One region of the Desulfovibrio sp. 6_1_46AFAA genome, then DNA from elsewhere that is predicted to be linked to it. Evidence: predicted binding sites of a transcription regulator. Region 1 holds the regulator's gene; each other region holds the start of a gene.

Region 1 (4,210 bases):
ATCAAGCATACTGTGCTTTCCCTGGCCGAGGGCGAGGGCGCGCCGGACGTGGCTATCATAGAAATCGGCGGCACGGTGGGCGACATTGAGGGTCTTCCTTTCCTGGAGGCGATCCGCCAGTTGCGTTCGGAACTGGGGCGCGACAACTGCCTGAACATTCACCTGACCCTGGTGCCCTATCTGCGTTGCGCCGGTGAACACAAAACCAAGCCTACCCAGCACAGCGTCAAGGAGCTGCTTTCCATCGGCATCCAGCCGGACATCATCCTCTGCCGCTGCGAACAGAGCATCCCCCAGGAAATGCGCAAAAAGATCGCCCTGTTCTGCAATGTGGACCAGGACGCGGTCTTTTCCTCCGTGGACGTGGACAACATTTATGAAGTGCCCCTCAAGTTCTATGAGGAAGGTTTTGACCAGAAAGTCGCCATCATGCTGCGCCTGCCCGCGCGCAATGCCCACCTGGAATCCTGGGAAAAGCTGGTTCACGACAGCGCCAATCCCCAGGGCAAGGTGACCATTGCCATTGTGGGCAAGTATGTTGACCTGAAAGAAGCCTACAAGAGCCTGCACGAAGCCCTGATCCACGGCGGCGTGGCCAACCGGGTGGCTGTGGAGTTGCGCTACGTCAACTCCGAAAATGTGACCGAACACAACGCGGCTTCAGTGTTCAAGGGCTGTGACGGCATTCTGGTGCCCGGCGGCTTCGGTTACCGCGGCGTGGAGGGCAAGATCGCGGCTATCCGCTACGCCCGCGAAAAACACGTGCCCTTCTTCGGTATCTGTCTGGGCATGCAATGCGCGGTCATTGAATTTGCCCGCCATGTGGCCGGTCTGGACGACGCCAATTCCGAGGAGTTCAATCCTCTGTCCGACCACAAGGTTATTTACCTGATGACCGAATGGTTCGACTTCCGCACCAAAAATGTGGAAAAACGCGACGCCAGCAGCGATAAGGGCGGCACCATGCGCCTGGGTTCCTATCCCTGCAAGGTATTGCCCGGCACCAAGGCCCACGAAGCCTACAAAAAGGATATGGTGGACGAACGGCATCGCCATCGCTATGAGTTCAACAATGCCTTTAAGGAAATTCTGGGCCAGAAGGGCATGGCCTTCAGCGGCACGGCGCCGGACGACTCTCTGGTGGAAATCATGGAGCTGCCCGACCATCCTTGGTTCCTGGGCTGTCAGTTCCATCCCGAGTTCAAATCCCGCCCCATGGAAGCCCATCCTTTGTTCCGCGAATTCATCAAGGCGGCCAAAAAGCAATCCAAAGCCTGAGCGCCGTTTTGTCGCTTGGCTTGTGATGTATGAAAGGGGAGGCCTGAGGCCTCCCCTTTGCCGTAACTGAGACTTGGTTCCCTGCGGTTTCCGTAGGGGCCGCCACCCGGCGCAAGCCTTGCGGCCTTTCCCTTTTTGTTCGCAGCTTCCGTCTATTGCATAATTTTTCAGCATATGGCACAATTTTTGTAAATGAGAACTCCGTTCAGACATTGTAGCTTATCAGCCTAAAAGAGCAGACATGGCACTGGAACTTCGTCAGCAATTGAAATTGGCTCAGCAACTGGTCATGACGCCGCAGTTACAGCAGGCCATCAAGCTGCTTCAGCTCTCGCGCGTGGAACTACTGGAAACCGTGCAGCAGGAGATGCTGGACAATCCTTTTCTTGAGGAGCTCTCGGGTGATGAGTCTTCTTCGGATCAGGCCTCCCAGACAGAGCGCCGGGAGGCCGTTGAAGAAGAGGTCTACGACAAGGAACTCGCCAAGGATGCCTCGTGGGAGGACTATCTCGGCGAGTTCGCCAGCACTCCGCGCCAAGTACAGCCGCGTGACTTTGAAGCGGCTGAAGAAATTTCTCCTCTGGAAGCCCGTTATGCCGCCAAGCCCACATTGGAAGGGCATCTGCTCTGGCAGCTGCGCCTTTCCATGCTGACCGAGGCGCAAAAGGAAATCGGCGAGGTCATCATCGGCAATCTGTCTTCCTCCGGCTATTTGCAGGCCACCTTGGAAGAAATCGCGGAGATGACCACATCCACGCCCGACGAGGTGCGGGCGGTGCTGGAAAGAGTGCAGCTTTTTGATCCCATAGGGGTGGCCGCGCGCGACGCGCGCGAGTGTCTGCTGATCCAGCTGAAAAGTCTGAACTATGACCGGGATCCCATTCTTCTCGATCTGGTCCAGTCCCATCTGGAAGATCTGGAGGCCAAGCGCTACAAGCCTCTGCTGCGCAAGTTCAAGCTGGATATGGAGGAACTCAAGGAATATCTGAACATCATCCAGAGCCTTGATCCACTGCCCGGCGCCAGTTTCGGCGGCGGCGAACCCACCTATGTGAGCCCGGATGTCTTTGTGTACAAGATGGGCGATGAATTCGTCATTCTGCTCAATGAAGACGGTTTGCCGCAGTTGCAGCTTTCCTCGCTCTGCCAGATGAATATGGGATCTTCCTCGGATAAGGAAAAAGAATACTGTACGGAAAAAATGCGCTCGGCCTCCTGGCTGATCAAGAGCCTGTATCAACGCCAGCGTACGCTGTACAAGGTGGTGGAGAGCATTGTGCGCCACCAGCAGCCGTTTTTTGAAAACGGCGTCACCAAACTGGCTCCGCTGATTCTGAAAGACATTGCCGATGATATCAGCATGCACGAATCAACCGTAAGCCGGATCACTACCAACAAATACGTGGCGACGCCCCACGGGATTTTTGAGCTGAAGTTCTTCTTTAACAGCGGCCTTGAGCTGGACGACGGCAGTCAGGTCGGCTCGGAAAGCGTTAAGGCGCTGATCAAGAAGTTCATAGCCGATGAAGACTCCAAGGCCCCCTTGAGTGACGAACGCATCGGAGAAATGCTCAAGGAGCGCCTGAAAGTGAATATTGCCCGGCGTACGGTGGCCAAGTACCGCACGGCGCTGGACATTCCCTCGTCGTCACGGCGTAAGGAGCACTTCTGATCTCACAGCGGTGCTTTGCAATCCCAAGGAGGAACGCATGAATATCTCTTTCGCCTTCAAGAATTTTGAGGCCTCCGATCATTTGAAGAAGTATGCCCGCCGCCGCATGGAAAAGTTGGGGCGGTTTTATGGCAAGTCCGCGGGTCTGGAAGTAAGCGTCGTGCTGACGGTGGATAAATTCCGCCATCGTTGCGAAGTGACCGTTTCCGGCGAGGGCCTGCATATCAACGCCACCGAGCAGACCTCCGATATGTACGCGGCTATCGACCTTGTGACCGACAAGGTGGAAGCCCAGATCAAGCGTCAGGTGTCCCGCGTCAAGGAACAACGCCGTAAGGCCCGCAATGCCGATGTGGACGTCTTTACCTACAATCTGGAAGCCCAGCCCGAGGAAAGTCAGACCGTGGTGGGCACGGACCGCTTCGCGCCAAAGCCGCTGCACCTGGATGAGGCGCTGATGCAACTGGATTCCATCGGCAGCGAATTTCTGGTCTTTCTCAATGCCGAAAGCAATCGCGTCAATGTGGTTTACCGTCGGCGCACTACAGGCTACGCCCTGATTGATCCCGTGTTGTAGCCGTTCCGCCATACTTTTTCCGCCGGGCCTGTCTTCGCACGAAGATCGGCCCGGTGGCTCCCAGTGAAGTATACGTATGAGCACGTCACAGCAGCCCCCCTGCCGCAGCCCGTCCGATCCGGATTCATCTGCTGACACGCCCAAAGTCGCCCATGACCGCCCTGTGCAGGTCTGTATTGTCACCGGTCTTTCCGGCGCGGGCAAAAGTACGGCCGTGCAGGTTTTTGAAGATCTGCGCTATTTCGCCGTGGACGGTCTGCCCGCAAGTCTGGCCCCGGAAATGGCCGCTATGATGGAACGCCCTTCCATGAGTCATTTCATGGGCATTGCCTTGGGCATGGACATGCGTCAGAGCAATTTCCCGGATGAAATCAACGACGCCCTGAGCGTTATGGCCGCCAAGGGTATCCGTCCGCTTCTGCTGTTTCTGGAGGCTGACGCGCAGGAGCTCATGCGCCGCTACGCCACCACCCGCCGCCCGCATCCGCTGGAGCGGGAGGGCATGGGCCTTGAAGCCGCCCTGGCCGCCGAACGCAACCGCCTGCGCCCTTTGCGGGAAATGGCCGACTTGGTTATCGACACTTCGCGTTTTTCCATCCATGACCTGCGGCGTTCCATTCAAAAGCGTTGGAGCGGCAACAAGGACAAATTGCGCGCTATCCGCGTCAATGTGATTTCCTTTG
Region 2 (4,210 bases), 450 kb from region 1:
GAAGCCGTGGTCGCCACCATGGGCACCGCATATGCGCTGGGCGAGCAGGACCCCGAAGACGCCGCGCCTCTGGCCGAACGCCTCAAGAGCGATCCCTCCTGGTCCAAGGCCACGGCCCTGTCCCTGATGCTCTTCGTGCTGCTCTATTCGCCTTGCTTCGTGGCCCTGGTGGTCATCCGGCAGGAGGCCGGAAGCTGGGGCTGGGTGGCTTTCAGCATCCTGTTCAACACGGCGCTGGCTTATGCCATAGCTGTGGGGGCCTACCAGGTCGGCCGGACCGTCTGGGGCTAGCGACAATTCCCTGTTTGCAAAGATCTGGCCGCGCGGGCGGCGGCTTTCGCCGCCCGCGCGGCACAGGTGACGCCCCGCGCCGCATGCCTTGACAAAGGCGTTGCGGCGCGGGCATTATTTCCGGCATTGCGTTCCGCCCGCCGCCGATCCGCGTCGCGGACGGAATCACGCGACGTCGCCGCCGATATTTCGGCGGCAGAGGAGGGCGCATGAGTATGCGGGCCGGAGCCTGTTTGCTGGTCATTTTTCTTTTCCTTTGGCTCTGCCCTGACGCACGCGCCTGGGATGCTTATGTGGTGCGGGTGGAGGACGGCAACACCGTCTCGGTCAGCGAAAAGGCGGACAGGGACGAACCTACCACCATTCTCCGTTTTTACGGCATTGACGCGCCCTCCCTGAGCCAGCCCTTCGGCCCCGATGCGCGGGACTTTCTGCTCCGCCTGATGCCCAAGGGCACCAAGGTGGGCGTGGACAGCGTGGGCGAGGACGACAAGGGCGCGGTGAGCGCCCTTGTCCAGGTTGCCGGAACATCCGTCAATTACCAGCTTTTGGTCGAGGGCCTGGCCTGGGTGAACCGTTCGACGTGCAAGGCCATGTTCTGCCGCCGCTGGTACATTCAGGAGCATCAGGCCGTTGTGGACCGGCGTGGTCTCTGGGGCCTGAATATGAGCACGCCGCCCTGGCAGTGGAGCCGGTGAGCGGCGGGCCTGGAGCAGAGTAACTTTGAAATTTTATAAATTTCAAAGTCGGCATTCTGGCGAAAAACGTGGTTATCGTTGCTGTCGCTCCCCGTATGGCTCCGTTGTCGCAACGGGGAAGTCCTTCGGGCTGCCTTCGGTCGCTTCGCCGGAATCCAAGCCGCGTTGCTCTCGATGCCTGTACGCCCTTTGGGCTACAGGCACGGCCCTGCGGGCCGCCCGTCGGGTCGGTCTTTGTGGCGGCTGCCGTTTTCGCGTCAGCAGGGCAATTTCAAAATGAAATTGTTCTAAAATGCAAGGAGTGGATATGAGCGCTGTGTGCCCGCAGGACGTGCGGGATTTTCTGGACAACTGGCAGGCTGATCCGTTGAAGGCCAAAGAGGCTTTCGTGGTCTACAAGGACTTTCTCGTGGGCCTGTCCGGCGTGAGCCTGGATTTCAAGGCCCGGCCGGGCATCAGTTATTCCCTGCGCGCCCGGCATGAGGCGCAGCGGAAGCGCGAGCTTTTCGTGCTGGTGGACGTGGTGGACGACGAACCGGAAAGCCGCTGGCTGTCCGTCTGCTTTTACGCCGACATGATTACGGATCCGGACGAAAAGGGCGATTACGTGCCCGAGGGCCTGATGGGCGAGGACGCCTGCTGCTTCAACCTGGATGAGGACGACGCGGCCATGCGCGCGTATATCGCCGCCCGTCTGGCCGAAGCCGCCCGTGCCGCTGCCGCCGGGGCATGAGCGTACTGAGCGGCCCCTGTGTGGCCATTGATTTTGAAACGTCCGGCTATGCGGCCCACAGCGCCTGCGCTGTGGGCCTTGCGCGCATTGAGGACGGCCGCGTTACGGATTGCTTTTACCGTCTGTTGCGGCCGCCGTCCGCGCGCGTGCTGTTTACGGAAATTCACGGCCTGACCTGGCCCATGCTCAGGGACGCTCCCTCCTTCGCCCAGGCCTGGCCGGAAGCGGGCGCGATATTGTGCGGAGCGCATTTTCTGCTGGCGCACAACGCCTCCTTTGACCGGCGCGTGCTCCTTGCCTGTTGCCGTGCCGCCGGTCTGCCCGCGCCGGAGGCGCCTTTTCTCTGCACCCTGAAAGGTTCGCGGCGCAGCCTGCCCCTGCCGTCCAAAAAACTCAATCTGGTCTGCGAGTATTTCGGCATCGCGCTCAAACACCACAACGCCGCCTCCGACGCGCAGGCCTGCGCCGAAGTCTATCTGCGGCTGCGCGGCCTGGGCGTCACGGACGCCCAGATGCGCCTCTGAGCGGCGCCATGTGCCTGTTCGGAAAAACGCCCTTGCCGGAGTCCTGACTCTCGCCGCATCCTGTTCCCGTTCCGAAGGAACTTCGGCCGCGCCAAAACCTTGGCGCGGCTTTTATTTTTTATCTGCAATTATCTGAATTCGCACATAAAACAGACTGTGGAACAAACTTTGCTTCTCCGGGGCAGGCATTCCTGTCGGGAATGCGGGAGGCTTTATGAAAAGTATGTTCAACAGCCAGATCGGTCTTGTCAGCCGGGTCATGGATATGCAGCTGCAGCGGCAGAACGTGATCACCAGCAACCTGGCCAACGTGGAAACGCCCAACTACAAGCCGCGCGAGCTGGCTTTTGAAAAAGAACTGCAAAGCGCGCTGGGCCTGGACATGAAGGGGCGCATGAGCGCCACCAGCGAAGGGCATATGCCGGCGGCCTTTAATCCGGACAATTTCGGCCCTGAATGGTCCAAGCAGTTCAAGCCGCGCCAGATCCACGGCGAGGACCGCGTCAGCCTGGACAAGGAAATGGCCAAGCACGCCAAGAACCAGCTGCAATACACCGCGCTTACCCAGATCATGAGCAAAACCTTCGAAGGCATGTCCACCATAATCCAGGACGGCAAGCAGGCTTAGCCGGGAGATCGTTATGGATTTTCTGACCGCACTCGATATCGGCGCTTCCGGACTGACGGCGGACCGCACCCGTATCAACACCATCTCCATGAACCTGGCCAACGCCAAAACCACGCGCACGCCCCAGGGCGGCCCCTACCGGCGGCGCACCGTGGTGCAGGCGGCAACGGACGTGGACGATCCTTTTTCCGTGCACATGCGCTCGGCCCTGGACCGCGAGCTCAAGGGCGTGCGCGTCATGGCCGTGACCATGGACAAGCGCCCGCTCAAGCAGGTCTATGAGCCTGGGCATCCCGACGCCAACGCCGAGGGCTATGTTTCGTATCCGGACATCAATGTGGTGGAGGAAATGGCCAATCTGATGAGCGCCCAGCGCAATTACGAAGCCAATGTCACCACCGTGGAAGCCATCAAGGGCATGTACAACAAGGCTCTGGAAATCGGCAAGTCATAGGCCGTGCAGTCGATAGGAGTATGTCATGAGCGTTCAGGCACTGGGCTTGCGGGCCTACAGCGATGCGTTGCAGCACTTCAACAAGGTGGACGGCTCCCTCAAGCAGGGCATGCCCGTGGGCAAACAGACCTTGTTTTCCCACACCCTGGACCAGAGCCTGCTGCGTGACAGCGTGGACAAAGGGGAGACTTTCGGCGCGCAGGCCGATTTCATCCGCTACCCCGACCAGCAGCACACGCCCGTCACGCCGTCCAACAGCTTCGGCGACACGATCAAAGGCTCGCTGAACAAGGTCAATGAGCTGCAGAGCGCCAAGGCCCAGGCCATTGACGACTTCGCCTCGGGCCGTAGCCAGAACGTGCATGAGCTGATGATCACCATGCAGAAATCCAGCCTGGCCATGAAGCTGACCAGCGCCGTGCGCGGCAAGGTGTTGGAGGCGTATAAGGAAATTTCCAAGATGCAATTCTAGAAAGTGCCGTCACGAGTATCTTTTCGGTTATCTCTGCGTCAAACTTTCGCCCGCTTTTTCAGTCGAGTACCATAAGAGTACACTCCTTTAAAGCGGGCTTGTTTTCCTTGATATAACACGAAAATCTATCTCGTGACGACGCTTTCCTACGACAGGTCCGCATTTCCCACACGATAAAAAAATTTCTTTCCGCACAACAGTCAGCCTCGCGTCCGTGTCCGGCGCGAGGCTGACTGTTTTCAGGTCTTGCGTCACAAATTTGAACAATCGGGACGACTCGCCTTGTATTTTATTAAATATTGTTGTTTTTCAATGAGTTAAGAATTGGCATGGCAATTGCTATTCCTGGGCAATGCCCGGCTTGCTGCCGGAAAGACTGAGAAAGGACCGGGGGAAACGCCATGCCCGCT
Region 3 (4,210 bases), on a different contig from region 1:
ATAGGTGGCGTAGCCCTTGATGGAGCTGAGCGGATTGCGGATTTCATGGGCCACGCCCGCAGCCAGATTGCCCAGCGCGGAGAGCCGCTCGCTCTGCCGGAGCTGTTTCTGAAGCCTGCGGATCTCGCCCAGATCGCGCAAAATAAAGAGATAGCCCAGAAACGCGCCCTCGCTGCCGATGATTTTCGCGGCGCTGAGGCTGACCGGAAGCGGATTGGCCTTGGAGCGGAAAAGGTCCGCGTCGCGCTCCGGAATAACCTTGCCCGCATCCAGCTCGTCCATCAGGGCCTGCCAGTCCAGCACCGGCGCATCATGCAGGGAAAGCGGCGTCTTTTCCTGCCCGGAAAGGCCCAGCATGTCCCGCCCGTGCCGGTTGCTCAGGGAAATGACCCCGTGCGGGTCCGTCACCACCAGCCCGGCCGGAAGGCTATTGATGACCTGAGCGGCCAGGGCCTGCGTATCTTCCAGCATCCTTTTGGAAAACCGGTAATTCTGGATGTAGAACAGCAGCACGATGCCCACCAGGCCCGCCAGGGTGACAAGACCGGCTATGGCGCTGAGATGAAACACGTATTCGTGCAGGTTGGCCGCGAAATGCGAAGCATCCAGGCCCACAAAGATATACTTGTCCTCCAGTTCGCCGGACGACATCCGGGCGTGGTGGCCGCCCCGCATCATGCGGCCCATGCCCATATGGCCCGGCATGCCCGCGCCGCCGCGCGGGCGGGAAGGGGTAAAAATCTTGTAGGTTTCAAACACGCCCGGATCGTTCGGATCAAAACGGCTTTGGGAGTTGTCGCCCACATGCAGTTTTTGCAGTTCCTCCGGGCTGTACAGAATCGTTCCCACCTGATCCGGGCGGCTGTGGATCAAAACCCGCCCGTCCGCGGCCACCAGGGCGATGTACGCGACGCCCGGCTGTTTCGCCACCTCCTCCACCAGGCCCAGCATGGGATTTTGCCGCATATGCCCGAAGGAGCGGGCGCTGCCCTCCAGAGCCCAGATCAGCACATCGGCCCGGCCCTGCATGTTTGCCAGCATTTGCCGCTCTTCCTGTTCCGCCCCCCGTGAGACCATGAAGGCCGCGGCGCAGATGCCCGCCAGGGCGAGCCCCGCGAAGAGCCGCCAGAAAAAACGCCAGTGCCGCCGCTTTTCCAGATGGGAGAGTGGAGAGTAGTGATCCTGCATAAGATTCCCTTCGTGTAACCTTTTTACCCGCAGCGGGTAAAAAGGTTACGTTCTTCCCCCGCGCGGCGCAATGTTCTTTCAGGTTATTTTTAATTACATTTATCATTTAACATAGTTATTCATAATGGCACGCGCCTTGCTATATGCAGGACAATTCGCCTGAAACACAAAGGCGACACCTTATACATACTAACATCCGTGCATACCGCAATGGTATCCGCACACAACCCCTTCGGGAGGACACAATGAAAAAGGCTAACACTCTGCGCATGACGTCTCTGGCCCTCGCGGCGATGCTGGTTCTGGGCTTTGCCGGTCTCAGCCAGGCCCGCGGCTACAGCAACGGCGGACCGGGCTACGATGCCCCGCTGTCGCAGGAACAGGAGGCCAAGGCGCAGCAGATTTTCAGCAACCACTATGAAAAAATGGATGCCGTCCGGCAGTCCCTGATCACCAAACGCGCCGAACTGGATGCCCAGATGAGCAGCGTATCGCCCGACAAGGGCAAGATTGAAAGCCTGTCCCGGGAAATCGGCGAACTTGAAGGCAAGATGCGCTCCGACCGCGCCGACCTCCGGGCCCAGCTCGACAAGGAAGGCCTGCCCATGGGTGGCTACGGCATGGGCCACGGTTACGGGATGGGGCATCGCTACGGCATGGGCAACGGCTACGGCCCCGGCATGCACCACGGCGGTTACGGTTCGGGCCACGGTTACGGGCACGGCGGCCGCGGCGGCTGCTGGAGATAAGACCCTGTGCGCGGCGTACCGCGACGTGCCAGAACAGCAAAGGGCGGGGAATCCCCGCCCTTTTCATTTTCGGGCCGCGCCCGCACACCAACAGGACAGGCCCGGAAGACGCACTGTTTCCAAATTACCCGCTGCCGGAAACTGTTGCCGTGAAAGGATGCCCTGAAAACAGCTCCCGGCGCGGATCAAGTCTGAAATGTTCCAGAGCAGTCCACCACTGAAACGCTATAGGTTTCAGTGGGTTCATCCCGACAAAAAATGCGATTATCGCTGCTGTCGATCCCTGTATGGCTCCGTTGCCGCCAACGGGGACAGCCCTTCGGGCTGCCTTCGGTCACTTTGCCGGAATCCACGCCGTGTTCGGCGTTAGAGCATTTCAAGGTTGAAATGCTCTAACGGCTGCCCACGCCGACGCCCACAACCGCCTCCCCTTTGGGACGCACCTCAATATTCTGTCCGGCGCAGGCGGCCAGGGCCAGAAACATCAGGCAAAGTCCCAGGGCGAGCAGGCGACGGGCAATCGTTTTCTTACGCATACGGCTTCTCTTGGGAGATCCTGGCTCCGGCGGGCACGTCGCTGGTGATCCAGACATTGCCGCCGATGACCGCGCCGGCACCGATGGTGACCCGGCCCAGGATGGTGGCCCCGGCATAGACCGTGACGTTGTCCTCCAGCACCGGATGCCGGGGAATGCCCTTGGTCAGCGTGCCGTCGGGATTTTTGGGAAAGGACAGGGCCCCCAGGGTCACGCCCTGGTACAGGCGGCAGTTGCGCCCCAGAATACAGGTTTCGCCGATAACCACGCCGGTGCCGTGGTCGATGAAGAAATCCTCGCCGATGGTCGCGCCGGGGTGGATGTCAATGCCCGTGCACGAATGGGCCATCTCGGAAATGATGCGCGGGATCACCGGTACCTTGAGTGTATACAACTCATGGGCGATGCGGTGGTGGAACATGGCGTGCATGGACGGATAGCAGAAAATGGTTTCGCCGGGACTGGTGGCCGCCGGATCGCCCTCATAGGCGGCCTGGGCATCCCCGGCCAGCAGACGGCGGATTTCGGGCAACCGGTCCATGAACTTCAGGGCCGCCGCCGTACCTTCGCTCTCGCAGGCCTCGCAGGGCGTGGCCGCGTGCCGCCCCTCGCAGGAAAAACAGAAGCCGCGCAGAATCTGCTCGCTCAGTTTGTGGTAAATGGAATCCAGATTGGCCGCAAGGTGGTAACGCATGGACTCGCGCCGGATTCTGGTCGAACCGAAATAGCCTGGAAAGACGGCCGCGCGCAGGCGCTCCATGATTTCCTTCAAGGCGTCCAGCGAAGGCATGGCCGCGCCCTGGGCCGGACGGTGCCAGACGGCGTCCAGGGACGAGGAGTGGCAGAGACGCTCCACCACAGAGTCCAGTTCCGGCATGGTCACGGTCGTGTCGTCATGCAGAGTGCTCATGGGCGATATCCTGTTGTTTTTCCTCTTGTACACGCCCTGCCGCCTGCCCGCAACGGCTTTTGCCGGGCGGACGGGACAAACGCATCCGGTCGGGGTCTGAAAACAGCCGGTAAAAAATATCCGCCCCCCCTTAAGCCAGGCGCATTCCGGCCGATATCCCCTGTTGAAGACTATCAGCAGCGCCGCCCTGACGGCGCAAGGAGTGCGCGATGGAAGATGTGCAGATGGGCATGAGCGTGGCCGTCACCAAGGATGCCCTGAACTTTCAGGCCACCATGGCGTCGGCCGTCATCAACGGCAGCCTCGACAAAGGCCAGGAGATGCAGCAGAACATGGCCCGCATCGACGGCCTGGCCGCCGAAGGCATCGGCTCCAAACTGAATGTCGAGGCCTGAACCGGCGCAACCGATCCGGTTCGGCATGATGCGGCGCGGCCCGGGGCTTCGGCCTTCCGGGCCGCGTTGCGTCGCGCGCCGTGGATACGACGCCGTTCAGTCCGTCGCCCCGGCGCGGCCCAGGGGGAAAAAGCTCTCCACCGCCATGCAGAAGGCAATGCCGATGCCGGGCTCATTCAGGCAGGGCGTCCGGCGGATGGCCTCAAGAATGTCCGGAGCCGCCGCCTGCTCCGCCAGAATAAGCAGCAGTTCCTTTTCCGGCACAAGAGTGATGCCGAAAAATTTCACGTCCTCTTCCCGGCCCGTGCCGCGCGCGTTGATGACCGTGCCGCCCGTGGCCCCCGCCGTGCGCGCCGCGTTCATCACGTCGTCGGCATAGCCCGCGTTGACGATGACGCAGATCAGTTGATGGCTTGCCTGTGCGTTCATGCT
Region 4 (4,210 bases), 370 kb from region 1:
ACAAAACCCGTTCGCGCGATCTGAAAAAGGAGGGCATCTCCTTCATCTGCGTGCCTATACGGCTCAATGATCAGGTGGTGGGCGCGCTTTCCGTGGATCATCTCCTGGCCGACGCGGCCACCTTGGAAGACGAGGTGCGTCTGCTGTTGATCATTGCGACCCTCTTGGGGCACGCGGCCCTGGAAACCCAGGGCCGCATGGATGAGGAAAGCCGCCCCTCCCTGCGGCCCAAGGGCTTTGTGGGCAATTCGGAAAGCATGCAGAAGGTCTACGCCCAGATCGCTCAGGTGGCCCCGTCCGCGACCACGGTTTTTTTGCAGGGCGAATCCGGCACAGGCAAGGAACTGGCGGCCAGGGCCATTCACGCGGCCAGCGCCCGCGCGCCTCGGCCCTTTATTTCGCTCAACTGCGCGGCCCTGCCGGAAAATCTTATTGAAAGCGAGCTGTTCGGGCACGAGCGCGGGGCCTTCACCGGAGCCAGTGCCACCCGCAAGGGCCGCTTTGAACTGGCGGACGGCGGCACGCTGTTTCTGGACGAAGTGGGCGAGCTGTCTCTCATGACCCAGGCCAAATTGCTGCGCGTTCTGCAGGAACGCAGCTTTGAACGCCTGGGCGGCATGGAAACCATACATGTGGACGTGCGCTTCATCACCGCCACCAACCGTGACTTGGAGCGGATGGTGGAGGAGGGGGGCTTCCGCCGTGATCTGTTCTACCGCCTGAATGTCTTTCCCATTTCTTTGCCGCCTCTGCGCCTGCGCCCCGAGGATATCCTGCCCCTGGCCGGTCATTTTATTGCAAAATTCGCCGCGGCCAACGGGCGGAAGAACGTGCGCCTTTCCCTGGCCGTGATGGATATGCTCCAGCGTTACGCCTGGCCCGGCAATATCCGCGAGCTGGAAAACGTCATGGAGCGCGCCGTGCTGCTTCTGGGCCGCGAGAGCCTGGTGCTGCCCCAGCACCTGCCGCCTTCCCTGCACAGCATCCGCGAAGGCCGGGACGGCGCGGATTGCTGCGTCATCCGGCCCGGTTTCGCGGGCAGTCTGCGGGAGCGTCTGGACGAACTGGAACGGGCCTGCATTGTGGAGGCCCTGGAATCCAGCCAAGGGCAGATCGGCAGGGCGGCGGCAAGCCTGGGCCTGACCGAGCGGATCATGGCCCTGCGCCTGAAAAAATACGGCATCAGTTACAAAGCCTTCCGTCCGGTTCGGAAGGGCGCGCCGCCCGCCGCAGACAGTATGATTTCATAAAATCGACAAAAATGTTATTTTTTGAAACGGACCGCCGGTGCGCCGGCACAGTCGGGAGATTCGCCGTTTCTCATTGGAAACAGGGCAGGGATTGATTGTCCAAACAATCTTGATGTGAAAAACGACAAAAATGTCTATTTTGAAACCATAGATATAATATACTGATTTTACATGATTTTTCATGAATCGGCTCTTCCTTCGGTTTACCCGGTGGAAGAGCCGATTCTTTTTTTTCGACAATTTTGTAGAAAAGTAGGCCTGTTTGCCGGTGAAGCTCGCAACCGTCTCTTTCGAGGAACTAAAAATAATCTGCAAAATTAGGATAGTATATGTCTGATCCCTCTGCTTTGCGGCTCTGGCATGGATTGTGCCTTGGAGCACAACAGGAGGCGCGGCATGTGCCGCGTTGGGGGTGGACCACGGCGCCGGTTCCATCCCCGGAGTTTTTGTCCGGCCGGATAGGCCGCCGCGCATTCCGGACGCTTGCCGTCCCCGGGAAGGCGAAGCGACGGAAAGCGCGTGTGGCAGCGGCCACAAGGGAGTTTGTGATGAACGCTTCGGATACGGCTTTTGTGATCATCTGCGCCACAATGGTCATGCTGATGACCCCGGCGCTGGCCCTGTTTTACGGCGGCCTGGTTCGGGCGCGCAATGTGCTTTCCACCCACATGCACAGTTACGCCAGCCTGGGGCTGATCACCGTGCTTTGGGCCCTGGTGGGCTACACCCTGGCCTTCGGCGATGACCTCGGCGGCGTGATCGGTAACTTTTCCTACCTTTTTCTGAACGGGGTTGAGGGCACGGCCGCTCCGGCCGCATCCAATCTGCCGCATACCGTTTTTGTGGCCTTCCAGTGCATGTTCGCGGTTCTGACCGTGGCCCTGATTTCCGGCGCGTACGCCGAACGCATCCGCTTTTCGGCCATGCTGCTCTTTTCGGGTCTCTGGCTGATCTTCGCCTATGCGCCCATGGCCCATTGGGTCTGGGGCGGCGGCTGGATGGCAAAAATGGGCGCCGTGGACTTCGCGGGCGGCGCGGTGGTGCACATGGCCTCCGGCGCTGGCGCGCTGGCTTGCGCCCAGGCTCTGGGGCCCCGCCTGTCCACCGGCCCGCAGAGCTTCACACCCAATAATCTGCCTTTCACCCTGCTGGGCGGCGGCCTGCTCTGGTTCGGCTGGTTCGGTTTCAACGCGGGCAGCGCCCTGTCCGCCGGTCCGCTGGCCGGTCAGGCTTTGCTAACCACGCATCTGGCCTCGGCCTGCGGCATCCTCGGCTGGATGCTGGTGGAGTGGAAGCGCACGGGCAAGCCCACCAGCCTGGGCGCTGTTTCCGGGGCTCTGGCCGGTCTGGTGGCCATCACCCCTGGCGCGGGCTTCGTGGGCTTGCTGCCCGCCATGCTGATCGGCTTCATCGGCGGCATGGTCTGCTACGGCGGCGTGCTGCTCAAGAACAGGTTCGGCTATGACGACGCCCTGGACGTGGTGGGCATCCACGGCCTGGGCGGCACCTGGGGCGCGCTGGCTACCGGCCTTTTCGCCAGCGCGGCCATCAATAATGTGGACGGCCTGTTCTACGGCAATCCGCATCAGCTCTGGGTGCAGTTCGTCTCCGTGCTGGGCACCTGGGCCTTCGTCTATGTGGTCAGCCGCATCCTGCTCGGCATCGTGGATTCCACCGTGGGCCTGCGGGTCGCTCCCGAAGCGGAGTATACCGGCCTGGATCTGAGCGAACACAATGAACGCGGCTACTCGCTGTAAGCCGTAAGCGGCAAAGGGAGTCTGTCATGAAGAAACTGGAAATCATCATCCGGCCCGGCATGTTCGACAAGGTCAAGGACGAGCTTTCAAAGCTGGGCATTCACGGCATGAACTATTCGGAAATCAGGGGCTTCGGCCGCCAGCACGGGCATACCGAAGTCTACCGGGGCACCACCATGCAGGTGGACTGCCTGCCCAAGATCAAGATTGAATTGGTGCTGCACGACGAGGCTCTGGAACGGGTGCTCGGCGCGGTGGTGGCCACGGCCCGCACGGGTCAGGTGGGCGACGGCAAGATTTTCATCAGCGACGTGCTGGACGCGGTGCGCATCCGCACGGGCGAGCGCGGCAACGACGCGCTCTAGACGCGGCCGGCAAACCGGAAAGGAGACAATACGATGAGTTCCCCCCGTAAAAAGGCGGTGTTCAAGGCTGTTGAGGCAAAGCCGGTGGTTCCTTCCTGCCGGGAGGAGCGGGCGCACGAGGCGGGCGAGATTTTCGGACGCAACGTGTTCGGCTTGGCCGTGATGCGCAAGCGCCTGCCCAAGGACGTTTACCGCAAGCTGGTCAAGACCATTCGCGACGGCGAGCGCCTGAATCCGGAAATCGCCGATGTGGTGGCCAACGCCATGAAGGACTGGGCCATTGAGCGCGGCGCGACCCACTATACCCACTGGTTCCACCCCATGACCGGCCTGACCGCCGAGAAGCACGACGCTTTTCTCTCACCCACGGCCGAAGGGGAGGTCATCAGCGAATTTTCCGGAAGAATGCTGATCAGCGGCGAGCCGGACGCCTCGTCCTTTCCGTCGGGCGGCATCCGCTCCACTTTTGAGGCGCGCGGCTACACCGCCTGGGACCCCTCGGCGCCGGTCTTCATCATTCCCGGCCCCTACGGCGCGACCCTGCACATTCCGACCTACTTTTATTCCTATTCCGGCGAGGCCCTGGACCGCAAAATTCCGCTGCTGCGCTCCATTTCCGCCCTGTCCCGGCAGGCCCTGCGCATCCTGAAGCTCTTCGGCAACACGTCCGCCGGTTATGTGCGGGCCATGGTCGGGCCGGAGCAGGAATACTTTCTGGTGGACAAAAACCTGGCCGCCCTGCGTCCGGACATCATGCTGGCGGGCCGCACCCTGCTGGGCGCGCCCTCGCCCAAGGGCCAGGAAATGGAGGACCATTACTTCGGGGCCATCCCCGGAC

What was found. Region 1 encodes sigma-54, which starts transcription at its own class of promoters, with help from an activator protein. Its sites were predicted from a motif close to CTGGCACGGNNNNTGCTT; they were not measured.
Region 2: the regulator sigma-54 is predicted to act here: its motif matches at 2,403-2,420, upstream of flgB (flagellar basal body rod protein FlgB).
Region 3: the regulator sigma-54 is predicted to act here: its motif matches at 1,313-1,330, upstream of HMPREF1022_RS10350 (periplasmic heavy metal sensor).
Region 4: the regulator sigma-54 is predicted to act here: its motif matches at 1,606-1,623, upstream of HMPREF1022_RS00320 (ammonium transporter).

The regions. Positions count from the first base shown of each region.
Region 1 is NZ_JH114300.1:476,203-480,412, reverse strand. Features, by position in the region: gene HMPREF1022_RS01935 (CTP synthase) at 1-1,278, shown strand, start outside; gene rpoN (RNA polymerase factor sigma-54) at 1,520-2,950, shown strand; gene hpf (ribosome hibernation-promoting factor, HPF/YfiA family) at 2,988-3,527, shown strand; gene rapZ (RNase adapter RapZ) at 3,604-4,210, shown strand, end outside.
Region 2 is NZ_JH114300.1:27,504-31,713, forward strand. Features, by position in the region: gene feoB (ferrous iron transport protein B) at 1-291, shown strand, start outside; gene HMPREF1022_RS00085 (thermonuclease family protein) at 501-989, shown strand; gene HMPREF1022_RS00090 (hypothetical protein) at 1,297-1,722, shown strand; gene HMPREF1022_RS00095 (3'-5' exonuclease) at 1,719-2,246, shown strand; gene flgB (flagellar basal body rod protein FlgB) at 2,461-2,874, shown strand; gene flgC (flagellar basal body rod protein FlgC) at 2,888-3,328, shown strand; gene fliE (flagellar hook-basal body complex protein FliE) at 3,354-3,800, shown strand; gene fliF (flagellar basal-body MS-ring/collar protein FliF) at 4,202-4,210, shown strand, end outside.
Region 3 is NZ_JH114303.1:145,036-149,245, forward strand. Features, by position in the region: gene HMPREF1022_RS10345 (ATP-binding protein) at 1-1,188, opposite strand, end outside; gene HMPREF1022_RS10350 (periplasmic heavy metal sensor) at 1,434-1,937, shown strand; gene HMPREF1022_RS18175 (hypothetical protein) at 2,330-2,473, opposite strand; gene epsC (serine O-acetyltransferase EpsC) at 2,466-3,383, opposite strand; gene HMPREF1022_RS10360 (hypothetical protein) at 3,593-3,778, shown strand; gene HMPREF1022_RS10365 (P-II family nitrogen regulator) at 3,875-4,210, opposite strand, start outside.
Region 4 is NZ_JH114300.1:103,528-107,737, forward strand. Features, by position in the region: gene HMPREF1022_RS00315 (sigma-54 interaction domain-containing protein) at 1-1,250, shown strand, start outside; gene HMPREF1022_RS00320 (ammonium transporter) at 1,799-3,007, shown strand; gene HMPREF1022_RS00325 (P-II family nitrogen regulator) at 3,034-3,372, shown strand; gene HMPREF1022_RS00330 (glutamine synthetase III family protein) at 3,406-4,210, shown strand, end outside.